Linked DNA regions of Pontibacter akesuensis. The protein of the gene in region 1 interacts with the protein of each later gene in a pairwise test. Links are inferred from orthologs where the notes say so. Each region holds a gene or a part of one and is shown in the gene's direction. Other genes may lie near its edges.

Region 1 (12,855 bases):
TTGAGGTGGTAGTGCGCCAGATGATGCAGAAAGTGATCGTAGTTGACGCAGGGGATACCAGCTTCCTGGAGAACCAGTCTGTGGACAAGATCACGTTCATGGAAGAAAACGACCGTATCATCGATATGAAGGTGGTGGAGGATGCAGGAGACTCTGCTGACCTGAAGCCAGGGCAGATCGTGACGGCTCGCCGTTTGCGTGACGAGAACTCGAGCCTAAAGCGCCGTGACTTGAAATTGGTAACTGTGCGTGATGCGCAGCCATCAGTATCGCGTCCGACACTGCAAGGTATCACACAAGCCTCGTTGGGTACACAGAGCTTTATCTCTGCCGCATCATTCCAGGAAACTACCAAAGTACTGAGTGAAGCAGCTATCAAAGGTAAGGCGGACGAACTGCTTGGTCTGAAAGAAAACGTGATCGTGGGTCACCTGATCCCGGCCGGTACAGGTCTGCGTGAATACCAGAACCTGATCGTGGGAAGCCAGGAAGAGTACGATGCGTTGGTAGACTCGAAGAAAGCTACTACGAAGAGACAGCAGGAACTGCAAAACAGATAAGCAATGGCTGAGGATCTGCAGAAACAAAATCAGATTAGCATTGAGCTAACGGAGGAAGTAGCGGAAGGCGAGTATGTAAACCTTGCAATGATCGCCCACTCCAGCAGTGAATTTGTGGTCGATTTTATAAAGCTGATGCCCGGTCTGCCAAAAGCGAAAGTAAAATCAAGGATAGTTATCACGCCGGAGCACGCCAAAAGACTTTTGGCGGCTCTGGCCGATAACATCAAGAAATTTGAGGATAGCTTTGGAGAAATAAAGCAGACACAGGATGCTCCCTCTTTCCCGATGAACTTCGGCGGAACGGTGGGAGAAGCCTAAGGTGCAGAGAATTAATGAATTAAAATTTTGAATTTGCAATTCGAATTATATACCTTTGCAGTCCAAAATTTAAAGTGGAAAAATCTATAATTAACAGCTAGTAAATGCCTACTATACAGCAATTAGTAAGAAAAGGTAGAGAAAAGTTGACTTTCAAGTCAAAGTCTCCTGCCTTAGACTCATGCCCACAGCGCCGTGGTGTATGTACCCGCGTATATACAACAACGCCAAAGAAGCCTAACTCTGCCATGCGTAAAGTAGCCAGAGTAAGACTTACTAACGGTAAAGAAGTAAACGCCTATATTCCAGGTGAAGGACACAACCTTCAGGAGCACTCTATTGTGCTGATCAGAGGTGGTAGAGTAAAAGACCTTCCAGGTGTTCGTTACCACATCGTACGTGGCGCACTGGATACTGCAGGTGTAAGCGGCCGTCTTCAGTCACGCTCTAAGTATGGCGCGAAGAGACCGAAGCCAGGACAGCCAGCGGCTGCTGCAGGAAAAGGTAAAAAGAAATAATCCCTAGTTTATAATACAATGAGAAAAGCAAAGCCGAAAAGTAGAATTCTCCTTCCAGATCCAAAGTACAAAGAAACATTAGTAACCCGTTTTGTTAACTACCTGATGGAAGATGGCAAAAAGAGTGTTGCTTATGGAATATTCTATGATGCTGTAGAATTAGTAGAGCAAAGAACAAAAGAGAACGGTCTGGAAACCTGGAAGAAGGCATTGAATAACATCATGCCAAGCGTCGAGGTAAAAAGCCGCAGGGTTGGAGGAGCTACTTTCCAAGTGCCGACTGAGGTTCGTCCGGACCGCAGAGTATCTCTTGGTATCAAATGGATGATATCATACTCTCGCAAAAGAGGTGAGAAAACGATGAAAGACAGATTAGCGGGCGAGATAATCGCTGCTGCTAAAGGAGAAGGTGCTGCCGTGAAAAAGAAAGATGATACGCACAGAATGGCAGAAGCAAACAAAGCGTTCTCACACTTTAGATTCTAAGAATGGCAAGAGACTTAAAATACACACGAAATATTGGTATTGCCGCGCACATTGATGCAGGCAAGACCACTACGACAGAACGTATACTTTATTACGCAGGTGTAAGCCACAAAATTGGAGAAGTACATGATGGTGCTGCTACAATGGACTGGATGGAGCAGGAGCAGGAGCGTGGTATCACGATCACTTCCGCTGCAACAACTGTAAGCTGGAACTACAGAGGCCAGCCGTACCACATCAACATCATCGATACACCAGGACACGTTGACTTTACCGTAGAGGTAAACCGATCCCTGCGCGTATTGGATGGTCTGGTGTTCCTGTTCTCTGCAGTAGATGGCGTTGAGCCTCAGTCAGAGACAAACTGGCGCCTTGCTGACAACTACAAAGTTGCGCGTATCGGTTTCGTTAACAAGATGGACCGTTCTGGTGCTGACTTCCTTGCTGTATGTAAGCAGGTGAAGGAAATGCTGGGCAGCAACGCAGTAGCACTTCAGTTACCAATCGGCTCTGAAGATAATTTCCGAGGTGTAGTTGACTTGGTGAACAACCGTGGTATTATCTGGAACGAGGAAGATAAAGGCATGACCTTTACTGAAGTTCCGATTCCTGATGATATGGTAGAGGAAGCTGCTGAATACAGAGAGAAACTGTTGGAAGCTGTTGCCGAGTACGACGAGACATTGATGGAGAAATACTTCGAAGATCCAGATTCGATCTCTGAAGACGAAATCATCGCTGCCCTTCGTGCCGCTACTATTGATATGGCCATTGTTCCTATGCTTTGCGGTTCTTCTTTCAAAAACAAAGGAGTGCAGACAATGCTTGACTACGTGATGGCGCTTTGCCCATCTCCAATGGACAGAGAGAGCATCATCGGAACAAACCCGGACACAGGAGCTGAGGTTGTGCGTAAGCCAAGCGAAAGCGAGCCATTTGCTGGTCTTGCCTTTAAAATCGCTACTGACCCTTACGTAGGTCGTCTTTGCTTCGTACGCGCTTACTCTGGTGTACTGGAGTCTGGCTCGTATGTATACAACACGCGTTCGAATAACAAGGAGCGTATCTCCCGTATCTTCCAGATGCACGCTAACAAGCAGAACCAGATCGATAAGCTGGGTGCTGGTGACATCGGTGCGGTAGTAGGCTTTAAGGATATTAAAACTGGTGACACCCTTTGCGATCAGAACGCGAAGATCGTGCTGGAGTCTATGGACTTCCCAGAGCCAGTAATCGGATACGCTATCGAGCCTAAAACTCAGGCGGACTCTGATAAGATGGGTATGGCGATTGCCAAGCTTGTTGAAGAGGATCCAACCCTACAGGTAAACACTGACGAGGAAACTGGTCAGACGATCCTAAGAGGTATGGGTGAGCTTCACCTGGAGATCATCATCGACCGTATGAAGCGTGAGTTCAAGGTTGAGTTGAACCAGGGCGCGCCACAGGTAGCTTACAAAGAGACGATTACGAAGAATGTGGAGCACCGTGAGGTATTCAAGAAGCAGTCTGGTGGTCGTGGTAAGTTTGCCGACATCGTGTTCGAAATGGGACCACGTGAAGATGGCAAGCAGGGACTTGAATTTGTGAACGGCATCGTAGGTGGTGTAATTCCAAGAGAATTCATTCCTGCTGTTCAGAAGGGTTTCGAAGAAGCCATGAAGAACGGTATCCTAGCTGGCTTCCCAATCGACTCAATGAAAGTTCGTCTATTCCACGGATCTTTCCACGACGTTGACTCCGACTCACTTTCTTTTGAACTGGCAGCTCGCCAGGGCTTCAAAGAGGCAGGCAAGCAGTGTGCGCCAAGACTTCTTGAGCCAATCATGTCAGTGGACGTAGTGACGCCGGATGAGTACACAGGACCTGTAACAGGTGACCTGAACAGAAGAAGAGGTATCATGAAAGGTATGGACACCAAAGGTACATCTACAGTAGTGAAAGCTGATGTTCCACTTTCAGAACTGTTTGGTTATGTAACTGACCTTCGTACCATTACTTCTGGTAGAGCTACTGCTTCTCTTACTTTCGCTCATTACGAGCAAGTACCACAGAACTTAGCAGATGCGATCATTGCTAAAATAAAAGGAACATCAGCTAAATAGTAGTATAAGATGAATCAGAAAATAAGAATAAAGCTTAAGTCTTACGATCACAACCTGGTTGATAAATCTTCAGAGAAGATTGTAAAAGCAGTAAAAGCTACCGGTGCCGTTGTAAGCGGACCAATTCCTCTTCCAACAGAGAAGGATAAGTTCACTGTATTGCGTTCACCACACGTGAACAAAAAGTCACGTGAGCAGTTTCAGCTTTGCACTTACAAGAGATTGGTAGATATCTACTCTACCAGCTCTAAAACAGTAGACGCCCTAATGAAGCTAGAGTTACCTAGTGGCGTTGATGTTGAGATCAAAGTTTGATAAGCAACTTAGTAAAACAAAAAGAGGAAGGTGTTCGCCTTCCTCTTTTTGTTTATACAGCACTGTAAATAAATATTTTACAGATAAGTTGATAAGGAAAAGAAAAATTTATTAACTTTGCACTCCCTTAGCAAAATAGGGGACAGTGAATAATTGTATCCATCTCTTAAAGAAAAAGTTGAATGCCTGGAATTATCGGTAAGAAAATCGGAATGACAAGCCTCTTCACAGCAGATGGTAAATACACACCAGTAACGCTTATACAAGCAGGTCCGTGTGTAGTTACTCAAGTGAAGACAGTAGAAACAGATGGCTATGCTGCGGTGCAGCTTGGCTATGGCGAGAAAAAGCTAAAAAGAGTAACGAAAGCGGAAGCCGGACATTACGCAAAAGCAAAAGCAGCGCCTGCTAAGAAGGTAGCTGAGTTTGATGTGGAAGGTGTATCTTATACACTGGGCGATGTAGTGAACGCAGACATGTTTATCGAAGGTGAGTTTGTTGACGTAGTTGGCACATCAAAAGGTAAAGGTTTTCAGGGTGTTGTAAAGCGCCACAACTTTGCCGGTGTTGGTGGTCAGACGCACGGTCAGCACAACAGGGGCAGACACCCAGGTTCGATCGGTGCAGCCTCATGGCCTTCCAGAGTATTCAAAGGAATGCGCATGGCAGGTAGAATGGGTGGTAACAGAGTAAAGGTGGAAAACCTTGTAGTACTGCGTGTTATCGCTGATAAAAACCTTATAGTTGTTAGTGGCTCTGTTCCTGGTGCCAAAAATTCTTACGTGTTAATTGAGAAATAAAATGGAGCTTTCTGTATTAAATATCAAAGGTGAAGATACAGGCAGAAAGGTAACACTTTCTGATGCTGTGTTTGGTCTGGAGCCAAACGAGCATGCAATGTATCTTGACGTGAAACAGTATCTGGCAAACCAGAGACAAGGAACACACAAATCTAAAGAGCGCGCGGAAGTTGCAGGTTCTACAAGAAAGATCAAGAAGCAAAAAGGTACAGGCGGAGCACGTGCGGGTAGCATAAAGTCGCCAGTTTTTATCGGTGGTGGTCGTGTATTCGGACCTAAGCCAAGAGACTATTCCTTCAAGCTGAACAAGAAGCTGAAGCGTGTTGCGCGTCTTTCTGCTTTGTCGCTTCTGGCGCGTGACAACAGAGTGGCTCTGGTAGAGTCTTTCTCTATGGATGCTCCAAAGACAAGCGAGTTCAGAGGCATTTTGAGCAACCTGAAGTCTACTGGCAAAACACTGTTTGTTTTACCAGCTGCCGATAAGAACATCGTGTTGTCTAGCAGAAACCTGCCTAAAGTGAAAGTTTCTACTGCTAAGGATATCAATACATATGATCTTCTTAACACAGAAAAACTTCTGCTGGTAGAGCAGTCGGTAAATGAATTAGAAACACTCTTTAGCGCGAAGTAATGAACGTTCTGAAAAGACCAATAATCACAGAAAAATACGCTGCCTTGAACGAGGTTGGAAAGTATGCTTTTGAGGTGGAGAAAGACGCCAACAAGGTTGAAATCAAAAAAGCGGTTGAGAAGATGTACGGCGTGAATGTAGCCAAAGTGGCAACTATCCGCGCACTGGGAAAGAAGAAGACTAAGTATACGAAGTCTGGCGCTGTAACCGGCCGTACCTCCCTGATCAAAAAGGCAATAGTAACCCTGAGAGAGGGTGAAGTTATAGACTTTTACAGCGGCATATAATTAAGTAAAAATGGCTTTAAAAAAGTTAAGACCAACAACACCAGGTCAAAGATTCAGAGTAGCCCCATCATTTGATGAGATAACAACTGCTACTCCTGAGAAGTCTTTGTTGGCACCTATGACAAAATCTGGTGGACGAAACGACTCTGGTAAGATGACTATCCGCTATGTAGGCGGTGGACACAAGAGGAAGTACCGCATGATTGACTTCAAGCGCACGAAACATGGCGTGCCTGCTACAGTGAAGACAATTGAGTACGACCCAAACAGAACAGCCCGTATTGCGCTGATTTTCTACGCAGACGGTGTAAAGAGCTATATCATTGCTCCTGCTGGACTAGAAGTAGGAACTGTCATCAATTCAGGTCCTGGTATTGCTCCAGAAGTAGGAAACTGCTTGCCACTTTCCGATATTCCTCTAGGTACAATCATACACAACATTGAGCTTCAGCCAGGCAACGGTGCCATACTTGCAAGAAGTGCTGGTTCTTATGCACAGCTTGTAGCACGTGAAGGACGCTATGCCACCATCAAATTGCCTTCCGGCGAACTGAGAATGGTACTGGTGAACTGCTCTGCAACAGTTGGTACAGTTTCTAACGGAGAGCACATGAACGTGAACCTGGGCAAGGCTGGCCGCAAGAGATGGCTGGGCAGACGTCCGCGCGTTCGTGGTGTCGCTATGAACCCTGTCGATCACCCTATGGGTGGTGGTGAAGGTAAGTCCTCAGGTGGACACCCTCGCTCACGCAAAGGCTTGTATGCGAAAGGTCTTAAGACTAGAAACAAGAACAAGTATTCTGAAAAGCTTATTGTTAATAGAGGTAAGAAGAAATAATAAATGGCTAGATCATTAAAAAAAGGGCCTTATATTGACTTTAGGCTCGAGAAGAAAGTAACTGTAATGAACGAGTCTGGCAAAAAGTCAGTTATTAAGACTTGGTCACGCAGATCTATGATTTCTCCGGATTTCGTGGGTCACACGTTCGCAGTTCATAACGGAAATAAATTCATTCCTGTGTATGTTACCGAGAACATGGTAGGTCACAAACTTGGCGAATTTGCTCCGACAAGAAACTTTAGAGGTCATATTGCTAAGAAAGATAAAGGCAAGCGTTAACAATGGAAGCAATAGCAAAACTAAATAACGTTCCTACCTCTCCTCGCAAGATGAGAATGGTAGCGGACCTGGTACGCGGCAAAAGCGTATCCAAAGCTCTTGGCATTCTTAAGTTTGAAGCCAATGCTGGTGCAGCCAAAGTTGAGAAACTTGTTTTATCTGCACTTGCAAACTGGCAGGCGAAGAATGAAGATGCTAGAATCGAAGAAGCAAACCTGATCATCAAAACTATCTTTGTTGATGAAGGCAAAATGCTGAAGCGTCTTCGTCCGGCTCCTCAGGGCCGTGGTCACAGGATCAGAAAAAGATCTAACCACGTCACACTTGTAATCGACAGCATGTCTGAAGAGCAGGTGGAGAAGCTATCTAAGAAATCTAAAAAAGCCAACAAGTAAGAATTATGGGACAGAAAGTTAATCCGATCGGTTTTCGACTAGGTGTTATCAAAGGTTGGGATTCAAACTGGTATGGCGGCAAAGATTTCGCTGAGAAACTAATCGAGGACGAGAAAATCAGAAAATACATCTTGGCGCGTATCCCGAAAGGCGGTATTTCTAAGATTATAATCGAAAGAACACTTAAGCGCATTACGCTTACTGTTAACACTGCCAGACCAGGTGTGGTTATCGGTAAAGGCGGAGCGGAAGTAGATAAGATCAAAGAAGAGCTGAAGAAGCTGACTAACAAAGATATTCAGATCAATATCTTTGAGATCAAGCGTCCAGAGTTAGATGCTAAGCTGGTAGGTGAGTCTATCGCACAGCAGCTGCAGGCGCGTATCTCTTTCCGACGTGCCATGAAGCAGGCAATTGCTTCTGCGCTACGAGTGGGAGCTGAAGGTATCAAGGTACAGGTATCTGGCCGCCTAGGTGGTGCAGAGATGGCCAGAACAGAGCATTACAAAGAGGGTAGAACTCCTCTTCACACGCTTCGTGCTGACATCGACTATGCCTTGTCAGAAGCACAGACTGTGTATGGCAAGATTGGTATCAAGGTATGGATCTTCAAAGGCGAAGTATACGGTAAGAGAGATCTTACTCCAAACGCCGGCATGGAGAGCAAAGGACCTGGATCAGCCCCGAACGACAGACGTGGAGGTGGTGGTGACCGCCGCAACAAGAAAAGTGGACCTGGTGAAGGTGCACCGAAGCGCAAGCGTCGTCAATAATCAAGTGTTAACATTATAAGTTTTAGAAAATGTTACAGCCAAGAAGGACAAAATATAGAAAAATGCAAAAAGGCCGCGTGAAGGGGCTTGCCCACAGAGGCAGCACCATTGCGTTTGGTTCTTTCGCTATAAAATCGCTTGAGGCCTCATGGATCACGTCGCGCCAGATTGAGGCAGCACGTATCGCCATGACCAGAGCGATGAAACGTGAAGGTCAGGTTTGGATCCGAATTTTCCCTGACAAGCCAATCACCAAGAAGCCTGCAGAGGTTCGAATGGGTAAGGGTAAAGGTTCTCCGGAGTATTGGGTAGCAGTAGTTAAACCTGGTACGATCATGTTCGAGTCGGACGGTGTTTCTTTAGAGGTAGCAAAAGAGTCATTAAGACTAGCTGCACAGAAACTCCCAGTAAAGTCAAAAATTGTAGTACGTAGAGATTACGTTGATAAATAATGAAAAATTCTGAGATAAAAGCTTATTCTGCCGAAGAACTGCAAGAGAAGCTTAGCGCTGAGAGATCAAGCCTGCATGCCATGCGTTTTGCACACGCCATATCTCCACTCGAGAACCCAATGAAGATCCGCGATACGAAGCGTAACATTGCTCGATTGAATACTGAAGTTCGTCGTCGTGAAATTGAAGCTAACTCTTAAGACGTATTAAGATCATGGAGAGAAACCTAAGAAAAGAAAGAAGCGGTAAGGTTGTTAGCAACAAGATGGACAAATCTATTACTGTACTGGTGGAAAGCAGAATGAAGCACCCGATGTACGGTAAGTTTGTTAGCAAGTCTAACAAGTTCATGGCGCACGACGAGAAGAACGAGTGTAACATTGGTGACATCGTTCGCATTCAGGAGACACGTCCGCTGAGCAAGAACAAGAACTGGCGTTTAGTAGAAATAATAGAAAGGGCTAAGTAATATGATACAGCAGGAATCAAGACTAAGTGTAGCTGACAACAGCGGTGCCAAGGAAGTCCTTTGTATCCGTGTACTAGGCGGTACTGGTAAGAAGTACGCCTCAGTTGGCGACAGAATTGTAGTAACTGTAAAGTCAGCCCTTTCTTCCGGAAACGTTAAAAAGGGAACTGTTTCTAAGGCAGTTATTGTAAGAACAAAGAAAGAGGTTAGAAGAAAAGACGGTACTTATATTCGTTTCGACGATAACGCCGCCGTTTTGCTTAACGCGAACAACGAGCCACGTGGTACTCGTATCTTCGGCCCGGTTGCACGTGAACTTCGTGAAAAGCAATTCATGAAAATTGTTTCGTTAGCACCTGAAGTTCTATAACATAAAATTCAGATTAAAATGAATAAGAAAAAACTTCACGTAAAGACTGGCGATACAGTTAAGGTTATAGCCGGTGACGAGCGCGGCAAAACAGGCCGTATTATCGCTGTGAATATCGAAAAGCAGAGAGTGACTATCGAGGGTCTAAACCAGGTAACGAAGCACAAGAAACCAAGTGCTTCGAACCCACAGGGTGGCATCGAAAAAGTAGAAGCTCCGATTCATGCTAGCAATGTGGCGCTAGTTGATCCTAAATCAGGTGAGACAACCAAAACTGCTACAAGAAAGAACAGCGAAGGTAAAACAGAGCGTTATTCTAAAAAGACAGGAGAGGTAATCTAAGATGGCGACTACAAGATTAAAAGAAAAATATCAGAACGAGGTACTGCCTTCTTTGATGGAAAAATTCCAGTACAAGAACGTAATGCAGGTGCCTAAGATCACGAAGATTTCAATCAATAAAGGTATCGGTTCTGCCGTATCTGACAAGAAGTTGGTTGACATTGGAGTGGACGAGCTAACTACAATCACTGGCCAGAAGGCTGTTGCTACAATCGCGAAGAAGTCGGTTTCGAACTTCAAGCTTCGTGAAGGCATGCCAATCGGCGCGCGTGTTACATTGCGTGGTGAGAGAATGTACGAGTTCCTGGACCGTCTTCTTACTGTTGCTCTTCCACGTGTGCGTGACTTCAGAGGTGTTAACGACAAAGGCTTTGACGGCCGCGGTAACTATACTCTGGGTGTAAAAGAGCAGATTATCTTCCCTGAGATCAGCATAGACAAGATCAAGGCTATATCAGGTATGGATATCACAATTGTTACTACAGCTAAAACCGACGAAGAGAGCTACGAACTGCTGAAAGCATTCGGAATGCCCTTCTCTAATATCAGACAATAACCATGGCGAAAGAAGCAGTAAAAGCCAGAGAGCTTAAAAGACAAAAAATGGTAGCTAAGTATGCTACTAGAAGAGCTGAGCTAAAAGCCAACGGTGATTACGATGCACTGGATAAGTTGCCTCGTAACGCATCGCCGGTTAGACTTCACAACCGTTGCAAACTGTCAGGAAGACCAAGAGGATATATGCGTAAATTTGGCATCTCCCGCGTGGTTTTCAGAGAGTTAGCGTCCATGGGTAAAATTCCTGGCGTTACTAAGTCGAGCTGGTAATTTTTTCTTATCTCATTGAGAATCATCAAAAGATATTTGTATCTTTGCCCCTCGCTTAGATAAAGCATTCATTATTCAATAATTTCATAATGAACTCAGATCCAATAGCAGATTATTTAACTAGAGTGCGTAACGCCATCAAGGCGAACCACAGAATAGTTGAAATACCATCTAGCAAGATAAAAAAAGAGATCACTAAAGTATTGTACGAAAAAGGTTATATTCAAAGCTATAAGTTTGAAGATGCCAGTGTTCAAGGTACAATCAAGATAGCTCTGAAGTACAACCCTAACACTAAGCAGTCTGCTATTGTGAAACTAGAGCGGGTTAGTAAGCCAGGGCTGCGCAAGTACACCGGTAGCGAGACGCTTCCACGAGTTCTGAACGGACTGGGAATCGCTGTTCTTTCTACTTCTAAGGGTGTGATGACAGAGAAGGAAGCCAAGTCGCTGAAGATCGGTGGCGAGGTGTTGTGTTATGTATATTAATAGGAGGATAGACAATGTCACGTATAGGAAAATTGCCCATCACCCTGCCTAGCAATACACAAGTTACAATCGGTGATAACAATATCATCACAGTAAAAGGCCCTAAGGGTGAACTGACTACTGCTGTTGATAGAGACATAATTGTAAAGCAGAACGAAGACAGCATTGTTGTTGAGCGTCCTACTGAGCAAAAGCGTCACAAAGCCATGCACGGCCTTTACAGATCACTGATCAACAACATGGTTGTAGGTGTGAATGAAGGTTTCAAAGAGCGCTTGGAGCTTGTAGGTGTAGGTTATAAAGCTTCAGTTCAGGGAAACATCCTTGAGCTTGCTTTGGGTTACTCTCATAATATTTACATGAGCATGCCGAATGAAGTGACTGCCACAGCGGTTACTGAAAAAGGTAAGAACCCAATTATTACACTGGAGAGCAACGATAAGCAATTGATCGGCCAGGTTGCTGCGAAAATCAGATCACTACGCAAAGTAGAGCCTTACAAAGGTAAGGGTATACGCTTTGTTGGTGAAGTTATCAGAAGAAAAGCTGGTAAGACAGCTTCTAAATAATCGTCATCATGTCTACTAATAAATTAAGCAGAAGACTAAGAATAAAGAAAGGTATCAGAAATAAAATTTCTGGTACCGCTGAAAGGCCACGACTGTCTGTGTTCCGTAGCAACAAAGCTATTTACGTACAGCTGATCGATGATTCTACTGGTGTGACACTAGCGGCTGCCTCTTCAGTTAAACTTGATGATGCAAAAGCTAATACTGAAACTGCCGGAAGAGTAGGAAAAGTTATCGCCGGGCTGGCTCTTGAGAAAGGAATTTCTCAGGTAGTGTTCGACCGTAACGGTTACCTGTACCACGGTAAAGTTAAATCATTGGCAGAAGGCGCTCGTGAAGCTGGCCTTAAATTCTAAAAATTATGTTGAAGAATAATATACGAAGCGTAAAGGCAAGCGAAATCGAGCTTAAGGAGAAAGTAGTTGCCATTAACCGTGTAGCCAAGGTTGTTAAAGGTGGTAGAAGATTTAGCTTCGCCGCTATCGTGGTTGTAGGAGATGGCAACGGTGTGGTAGGTTATGGCTTAGGTAAAGCAAACGAAGTAACTGACGCTATTGCAAAGGGTATTGATGATGCAAAGAAGAACCTGGTAAAGGTTCCTGTGTATCATAATACTGTTCCTCACTCTCAGGAAGGCAAATACTCTGGTGGTTTTGTACTCGTGAAGCCTGCGGCTCCTGGTACAGGTGTAATCGCCGGTGGTGCCATGCGTGCAGTGTTGGAGAGTGCCGGAATCAAAGACGTACTTTGTAAGTCTAAAGGTTCTTCAAACCCTCACAACGTGGTAAAAGCTACGTTTGATGCACTGTCCAAAATGCGTGATCCTTTGGCTGTTGCACAACAGCGTGGTGTTAATTTAGATAAAGTTTTCAACGGATAATCGAAATGGCTAAAGTAACTATCACTCAGGTTAAAAGCATTATCGACAGACCGAAGAGCCAGAAGCTTACTATCAAAGCACTTGGTTTAGGCAAGATAAGCAAATCAGTTTCTGTTGAGTATACTCCGCAGATCGCTGGTATGGTA
Region 2 (7,937 bases), 1.1 Mb from region 1 along the record:
TTCGCCGATGTCTTGGGCGAGTTGTAGTTCTCCCCAACCGACGTACCCAGCGTAAAGGTCACCATACTTGTGGTGTCCATCAGGGTGGCAAAGCCATCCGGCGATGTTTTAATCGTCATGGTCTGTCCGCTGATCAGTGCGCCCGGGCCATGCCCCGTGTTGATGGTGGTCACGCCATGGTCGCGCACCCACGCCACCAGCTCCTCCTGCGGATTGTAAGCGTCCAGGGCACGCAGCTCTGGTTGAATGGGAGCGGTTTTTTCGAGCTGCTGCTGGTCGGCCGGAATATTGTAGATACCCGCCAAGCCTACTGTGGCATGCGCATCTACCAAGCCGGGCGTCACGACTTTGGCGATGTACACGGTGTAGTTCTGCGGTACCTGCAGGTTGGCTCCCACGGCCTCTATTTTACCGTCTTTCAACAGCACCACCCCGTTTTTGATCGGCGCACCGGCCATGGTATAAACCGTTTCGCCTTTCACAGCGATCTGCGCTTGTGCCTGTTGCCCACCAAGTATGGCAAGCCCCGCAAGTAGGACCGCAGCAAAATGTATCTGTTTTTTCATGTTGATCTTTTTGGGACATAAGACGCAAGACTTTTTATTAGGGAAGACTTTCTGCTCCCTTTCTGAAGTCCAGCTTTGCTTATCTATTGTGCTGAAAAAGTCTTGTGTCCTGTGTCTATAATCCTGTGTCTTTCTTAATGTGCGTGATAATGCAAAATGCCATCGTAGGCGCGGAAGCCGCCGGTGGCGTAGGCCTTGTCCTCTGGGTTGGCGAGGTCGAAGCGTTTCTGGCCCTCTACCCACGTCTGCTCTATTTTGGTGTACACACTGAAGGGCTCGCCGCTCAGCACGATAAAATCGGCATCCTTGCCCTTCTCCAGTGACCCGACGCGCCCATCCAGTTCCAGCATTTTAGCACCGGCTATGGTGAGACCCTCGATAGCTTTTTCGCGGCTCATTCCGGCACGCACGGCCAGGGCCACGTTGCGCATGAACAGGCGGGAATCTGTGATACCGTCATCGGTGTGGAAAGCGGTCAGCACACCGGCTTTTTCCAGTGCAGCCCCATTCGTGTTGCTTAGCTCCACTGCCTCCGACTTGCCGCCCGGCGAGTCCAGCGTAATGATGGAAGCGGGCACACCGGCTTTTGCAATTTCATCGGCGGCTTTCCAGGCTTCGCTTACGTGGTGCAGCACCAGCTTAAAGCCGAACTCCTCTTTCAGGCGCAGGGCCGTCAGGATATCGTCGTAGCGGTGCGTGTGGAAGTGCACGATGCGCTTGCCCTCCAGTATCTCCACCAGCGGCTCCAGGTTTGGCTTACGCTCCGGCATTTTGTCTGCCTTGCCTTTGGCCGCCTTTATTTTCTGGTTGTAGGCCTGCGCATCCAGGAAAAGCTGCCGCGCCATGGCCGCCGATTTGGCGCGCGTGCCTGGGAAAGGCGCCGGCCGCATTGGATTGGTGCCGTTGGCCATTTTCATGCCGCCGCAAATGCCGTTAATCACATCGTCGCAGAAGGTCAGGTCGCTTATGGTGTTGCCCTCGCGCATCTTCAGGTACACGGTCTGGCCGCTCATCAGGTGGCCGGAACCAGGCATCACATTCACCGTGGTAATGCCGCCTGCCAATGCCCGCTTAAAGGTGTCGCTGATGGGATTGATGCCGTCGATGATCTGCACGTCAGGGTGCAGGGCTGCGGAGCCGTCGCCGCCGGAGCCTTCGCCCAGGTGCGAATGCGTATCCACCAGGCCCGGCATCAATACTTTGCCCGTCATATCAAACTCCTGCGCGTTTTTGGGGATGCGCACTTTGTCGGCAGCGCCCACGGCGGTGATCTTCCCGTTTTGCACCACCAGCACCCCGTTTTCTATTGGCTGGCCCACCACCGGGATTATTTTAGCGCCACGGAAAACATGCGGCTGCTCCTGTGCCAGCGCCGTGCCCGAGCTAAGGAGCACCGAGAGGCCCAGTGCCGCCAGAAGCTTTTGGTTGAGTATCATAAAAGTTCAGGGTGATAAAGTGTAGATCAGTTTAGCTTCACAACTTAGGCATTTCTAAGTATAAAAAAAACACATCCAGCCGATACAAGCGCCTAAAGGCTCCTTCTAAACCATTTGCCCGTGTTACAGTTAAATAAGTAAGACACCAGAAATCAATTGCAACTATGAAAACACGTAACAGAACATCAACCACCAGATTATTTTACCTTCTTGGCTGCCTGCTGATGGCAGCTGGCATTTACGGCTGCGTACCCTCCACACAAATAACAGGCACCTGGAAAAGCCCCCAGGCTACTGCCAAAACGTTCAACAACGTGGTAGTGGCCGCCATGACGGATGACGTGCAGGCGCGTCAGACCATTGAGAACCAGTTAGAGGAGCAGCTACAGGCGCGAGGCATCAAGGTAACCAAAAGTATAAACTTGTTCCCGCCAAGCACGATGCAAGGCACCGAGTCGCCTGCTGACATGATGCTGGACCGCATTACGAGCGACGGGTATGACGGCATTCTGACAGTGGCTGTGGTAGACCAGGAAACGGACACGCGCTATGTACCGGGTACCACGGCGTATGCACCGATATCGCGCTTTGGTTATTACAACACGTTCAGGGGGTACTATGGCTATATGTCGCCGACGTTGTACCGCCCGGGCTACTACACGAAGGAGAAAATATACTTCCTCGAAACCAACCTGTACGACACCAGCAACGAAAATCTGGTATGGTCTGCACAGTCTAAAAGCTACGACCCGGCCAGCCTGACTTCTTTCGCTGACACGTTCTCCGAAATAACCGTGAAGCAGATGGCGAAGGAAAACATCATCAACTAAGTATAGCAACAAGTATAAAAGAAAAGGCCTCCTGTAACTGGGAGGCCTTTTCTTTTATACTTGCAGTTTAGACATATTACTCGTTATAAAGCACCTGCAGTACAGTTTGCTCCTGCGCTTTCAGGACGTTTTTGCTGATAATGCCCACAGAATAGGTGTGGTGAAACATCCTAAGTAATCGCTCGGGTTCTGCTGGTTATAATTGAGCAACTTGCTTCGCTGGGCTTCATTTCCTCTTGGGGAACCGCAGCCGGAAAAAGAGGGCCGCAGAAAAGATTGCCGCCACCTTCAGGCTATTCCTCATACGCCCAGTCAATCCCGGTTTTCATGTCCTTTATCACGATGCCCTGCTTCTTCAGTTCGGCACGAATGGTGTCTACTTTATCGTACGCCTTCTGCTCCTTTGCTTCCCTGTAAAAGTTCAGCACCAGGTTCAGCACTTCCTCCATATCACCAACCGGCTCCTCTTGCAGGCCCAATACCTGCAGCACCAGTTCCTGGTAGGTGTCGCGAATGGTATCGAAAGTGCCGCGCGCCAGTTGCTCCATCGGTATCTGGCCCAAGTATAAACTGTTGATCTTTTTGAGCAGGTTGAACAGCGAGGCGATGGTGCGGGCCGTGTTCAAATCATCGTTCAGGCCACGGAAGCAGTCCTGCGTCAGTTTCAGCAGTTCCTCGTTCAGTTTTACATCGGGTTCAATCGTGGATGTATCGGCCGGGTACGTCAGCTTCTTGAGCACACGCAGACCGTTCATCAGCTTCGTGTAGCCTTTGCGTGCCGCCTGCAGCGCCTCGTTGCTGAAGTCGAGGGTGCTGCGGTAGTGCGCCTGAAGTATGAAGAAGCGGATGGTCATGGGGCTGTACGCCTGCTCCAGCATCTCGTGGTTGCCGCTGAACAGCTCGCTTAGGTTGATGAAGTTGCCCAGCGATTTGCCCATTTTCTGCCCGTTCACCGTGATCATATTGTTGTGGATCCAGTAGCGGGCGGCATCGGTGTGGCTGCTGCTAGCCTGGCTCTGCGCGATCTCGCACTCGTGGTGCGGAAACATCAGGTCCAACCCACCTCCGTGAATATCGAAAGTGGTTCCTAGGTACTTGCGGCTCATGGCCGAACACTCCAAATGCCAGCCCGGAAAGCCATCGCTCCACGGCGAGGGCCAGCGCATGATGTGCGACGGTGAGGCCTTCTTCCAGAGCGCAAAGTCAACCGGCGAACGCTTCTCCGCCTGCCCATCCAGCGTGCGGGTGTTGCCGATCAGGTCCTCAATGTTGCGGCCGGAGAGCTTGCCATAGTTGTTGTCCTTGTTGTATTTCTCCACATCAAAGTATACCGAACCGTTTACCTCGTAGGCAAAGCCGTTGTCCAGGATTTCCTGTATCATCTCCACCTGCTCTATTATATGGCCGGAGGCGCGGGGTTCGATGTCGGGCCGCAGCACGTTCAGTTTCTCCATCTCCTGGTGGTAGATGTTGGTGTAGTGGCTCACCACCTCCATCGGCTCCAGGTGCTCCAGTTTGGCCTTCTTCTGAATTTTATCCTCCCCTTCGTCCGCATCGTTCTCCAGGTGGCCCACATCGGTTACATTGCGCACGTAACGCACTTTATACCCTTGGTTCTTTAGGTAGCGGTACAGCACATCAAAGGTAACGGCGCTGCGGGCATGGCCCAGGTGGGGCTCGCCGTATACCGTTGGCCCGCAAACGTACATGCCCACAAAGGGAGCGTGCAGCGGTTCGAAGACTTCTTTTTTGCGCGAAAGTGTATTGTATAGGTTTAGTTCTTGTTGCATGTTTTACCAGGTATGAACACCGTAAAGGTGTTGCATTTGTAGATAGTCAGCCGCCCTTCGGGAGCTGCCATATTTGTTTCAAAGCTAAAGATATTGCCCTTTTTCTCCTAACGCTCTTCCCTTGCCTTAGGCTTCAGCACGTACGTGGCAGATACCGGAAAATGGTCAGACAAATCCATTTCGTAGTGCGTTTCAAAGTTATAGGCCTCCAGTCCTTCACTGTAGAACTGGTTGTCGATGCGCAGGAAAGGGAGTATGCCGTTGTATGTGCTTCCCAGTCCGCTACCGGCCTCCACAAAAGCATTATCCAGCTCTTCAGCCAGTTCGTTGTAAGTATAGCTGAAGGGAATATCGTTGAAATCGCCGCAAACAATAACCGGGTAGGGAGACGCCCTTACATGGTCCAGCAGCATCTGCACCTGTGTGGCCCGCGCTACAAACCCGCGCTTCAGGCGGCGCGCCAGGTTACGGCCTTCCTTCTTGAAACTCGCTTCATCACCAATCGCGGAGTAGGTGTTTTCTATATCTTCCGCTTTGATGCTCATAGACTGCAGGTGCACCGCAAAAATCCGCACCGTATCTCCCTCCACATCAATATCAGCCCAGGCTACTCGATTAGCGGTCCGCACAGGGGTGTTTGAAAAATGGATAGTACCTCCTTTTACAATAGGGTATTTAGAGAAAATAACGATGCCAAGGTTGGCTTTTATTCTGTCCGTTTCATCAGTGGAGGCGAATTTATACTTGTTGTAGCGCGTACCTATCTTATTAAAGTTGTTATGCTCAATGGAATTTACCCGGCTATAGAATTCTTGCAGGCAGAATACATCGGCAGGGTGGGTGGCTACCCATTCTATCATGTCATCAGAAACCTGTGGCACTCCTTCCGATATTTTATCATACGCATTGAACACATGCGTATTAAAGCTTAACACCTGCAATGTCTTTGCTCCCTTGGGCACTTCCTGCTCAAAGTTGATGGCGATGAGGCGGGCGTAGTAGCTCCACCCAAGTATAAGCACGGCAAACGGCAGCACCACAAGCCAGGAACGCCGTAGCGCCCAGTATATCAGGAAAAAGAAATTGAGCACCAGCGGCACCGGCATAGAGAAAGCCACAAAGCCTGCCGGCCAGAATTCGCTCGGCGGCACCTGCAGGCTGTACACGCCCGCTAACAGCCAAAGCACCACCACGATGTTGATGATGAGCCAAACGCGCCGCCGTATTTTTTTGAATGTTCCTGACACAAAAGCAAACTTACAAATTATGAGGCTATCTCTACCAACCCGCTGCCATAATATCTGCAACGCGGCACCCTAAAACGCACAGCAGTTCAGGTCGAACTATTAATTACAGGCTTTTGTTACAGCTTACAGCTTTTACAGGAGTGTATAGTTGTTTTAACACGTTGGCGCCGGCTCCAAAGTATCGCGGAAATTCAGGATGTAATAATTTAATAAAAGTCATGTAGACATAAAGAGTTGTGTATATAATGATTTTGTAGTAAATTTGCAGCAATATTTTTCCAAAGAGCTGAGGGGACAAGAAGTCCCCTTCTTTATTTCTTAACCGTTCGCTATGGAACTTACAGCAAAGAACATAAGAGAAATGGCGCAGGCGGGCCTGCCGGACAACGACCTGTTCATCGTGGACGTTTCCGTATCAGACTCACCGGCCAGACCTAAAATTATGGTATTGGCAGACGGAGAGCAGGGTATTACCATAGACCAGTGCGCCACCATCAGCCGCCGCATTAACAGACGGATTGAGGAGGAGTTTGGGCCGGACATGTCTTACGTGCTGGAGGTAAGCTCTCCGGGGGTTGATTTTCCGCTTACGCAGCCGCAACAGTTTAAACGCAACACCGGCCGCAGCCTGAAAGTAAAACTACAGGATGGCACCGAGAAAATCGGCAAGTTGGAGGAGGTAACCGAAGCGGGCCTTAACATGCTGGAGGAAGTAAAACAGAAAGGCAAGAAGGTAACGTACGTGCCTGTGCAGATACCCTTTGGGGACATTGTAAAAGCAAATGTTGTAATCTCTTTTAAATGATAAAATAATGAACAGTTCAATCCTGATCGAGTCGTTCGCCGAATTCGCGAAATTCAAGAACATAGACCGCCCGACCATGATGCGCATCCTGGAGGATGTGTTCCGCACCATGATCCGTAAAAAGTGGGCCACCGATGAGAATTTTGACATCATTCTGAACGTGGAGAAGGGTGACCTGGAGATCTGGCGTAACCGTGAAATCGTTGACGACAACTCTGAAGACATCTGGGACTACGATAAGATCAGCCTGTCAGACGCCCGTAAAATAGAGCCTGACTTTGAGGTGGGCGAGGAAGTGTCTGAGGAGGTGAAGCTGGAGGATTTCGGCCGCCGTGCGGTGCTTACCGCACGCCAGACGCTGATCCAGCGCATCAAGGATATGGAGAAGGAGTTGCTGTTCCAGAAGTATAAAGACCAGGTTGGCGAAATCATCTCTGGCGAAGTATACCAGGTATGGAACCGCGAAGTGTTGTTGCTGGACCAGGAAGAAAACGAACTGATCATCCCGAAAAGCGAGCAGATCCCGAAAGACCGCTACCGCAAAGGAGACCAGGTGCGTGCTGTGGTGCAGCGTGTGGAGATTGTAAACGGTAATCCGAAGATTATACTTTCCCGTACCTCCCCTTCTTTCCTGGAGCGCCTTTTCGAGAACGAAGTTCCTGAGATATTCGATGGCCTTATCGCCATCAAGAAAATTGTGCGTGAACCGGGCGAACGCGCCAAGGTTGCCGTAGAATCGTTTGATGACCGCATTGACCCGGTAGGTGCCTGTGTGGGCATGAAGGGTTCCCGTATCCACAGCATCGTGCGCGAGCTGGAGAATGAGAACATCGACGTGATCAACTACACCGAGAACCTGGAGCTTTACATACAGCGTGCCCTGAGCCCTGCAAAGATCAGTAGCATGAAAATTGACGAGGAAACAGGCCGTGTGTCTGTGTTCCTGAAGCCGGACCAGGTATCGCTTGCCATTGGTAAAGGCGGTCAGAACATTAAGTTGGCCAGTAAGTTGGTTGACCTGGAGATTGACGTGTTCCGTGAGTCTGAGACGTATGAAGAAGACATCAGCCTGGAAGAATTCACAGATGAGATCGAAGATTGGGTAATAGCAGAACTAAGACGCATTGGCCTCGACACAGCAAGAAGCGTAATGGCAGTAAGCAAAGAAGATTTGCTGCGCCGCACTGAGCTGGAAGAGGAAACCATTGACGATGTGCTTTCCATACTTCGTGAGGAGTTGGAAGAGGAAGAAGAAAATCAATA

The links.
Region 2: the proteins of rpsL (region 1) and A0W33_RS05705 interact in binary tests that used the Escherichia coli proteins (3 or more experiments, as listed by UniProt). The link is inferred for Pontibacter akesuensis from one-to-one orthologs.

Annotation. Positions count from the first base shown.
Region 1 is NZ_CP014766.1:2,506,688-2,519,542, forward strand. Bases 1-2,692 are described here. They hold rpsL (30S ribosomal protein S12), read left to right. Parts: upstream 1-985; coding sequence 986-1,399; downstream 1,400-2,692. Other genes in these bases: rpoC (DNA-directed RNA polymerase subunit beta'), read left to right, coding at 1-560; A0W33_RS10680 (DUF3467 domain-containing protein), read left to right, coding at 564-881; rpsG (30S ribosomal protein S7), read left to right, coding at 1,418-1,885; fusA (elongation factor G), read left to right, coding at 1,888-2,692. Outside these bases: more of fusA, read left to right, coding at 2,693-3,990; rpsJ (30S ribosomal protein S10), read left to right, coding at 4,000-4,305; rplC (50S ribosomal protein L3), read left to right, coding at 4,488-5,105; rplD (50S ribosomal protein L4), read left to right, coding at 5,107-5,736; rplW (50S ribosomal protein L23), read left to right, coding at 5,736-6,023; rplB (50S ribosomal protein L2), read left to right, coding at 6,034-6,861; rpsS (30S ribosomal protein S19), read left to right, coding at 6,865-7,143; rplV (50S ribosomal protein L22), read left to right, coding at 7,146-7,538; rpsC (30S ribosomal protein S3), read left to right, coding at 7,544-8,311; rplP (50S ribosomal protein L16), read left to right, coding at 8,341-8,763; rpmC (50S ribosomal protein L29), read left to right, coding at 8,763-8,963; rpsQ (30S ribosomal protein S17), read left to right, coding at 8,978-9,232; rplN (50S ribosomal protein L14), read left to right, coding at 9,234-9,602; rplX (50S ribosomal protein L24), read left to right, coding at 9,621-9,944; rplE (50S ribosomal protein L5), read left to right, coding at 9,946-10,500; and more genes. UniProt on the Escherichia coli protein: With S4 and S5 plays an important role in translational accuracy. Interacts with and stabilizes bases of the 16S rRNA that are involved in tRNA selection in the A site and with the mRNA backbone.
Region 2 is NZ_CP014766.1:1,370,825-1,378,761, forward strand. The notes cover bases 5,208-7,937. They hold A0W33_RS05705 (ribosome maturation factor RimP), read left to right. Parts: upstream 5,208-6,200; coding sequence 6,201-6,674; downstream 6,675-7,937. Other genes in these bases: A0W33_RS05700 (endonuclease/exonuclease/phosphatase family protein), read right to left, coding at 5,208-5,869; nusA (transcription termination factor NusA), read left to right, coding at 6,682-7,937. Outside these bases: A0W33_RS05680 (amidohydrolase family protein), read right to left, coding at 1-566; A0W33_RS05685 (amidohydrolase family protein), read right to left, coding at 701-2,002; A0W33_RS05690 (hypothetical protein), read left to right, coding at 2,167-2,832; cysS (cysteine--tRNA ligase), read right to left, coding at 3,126-4,622; more of A0W33_RS05700, read right to left, coding at 4,730-5,207.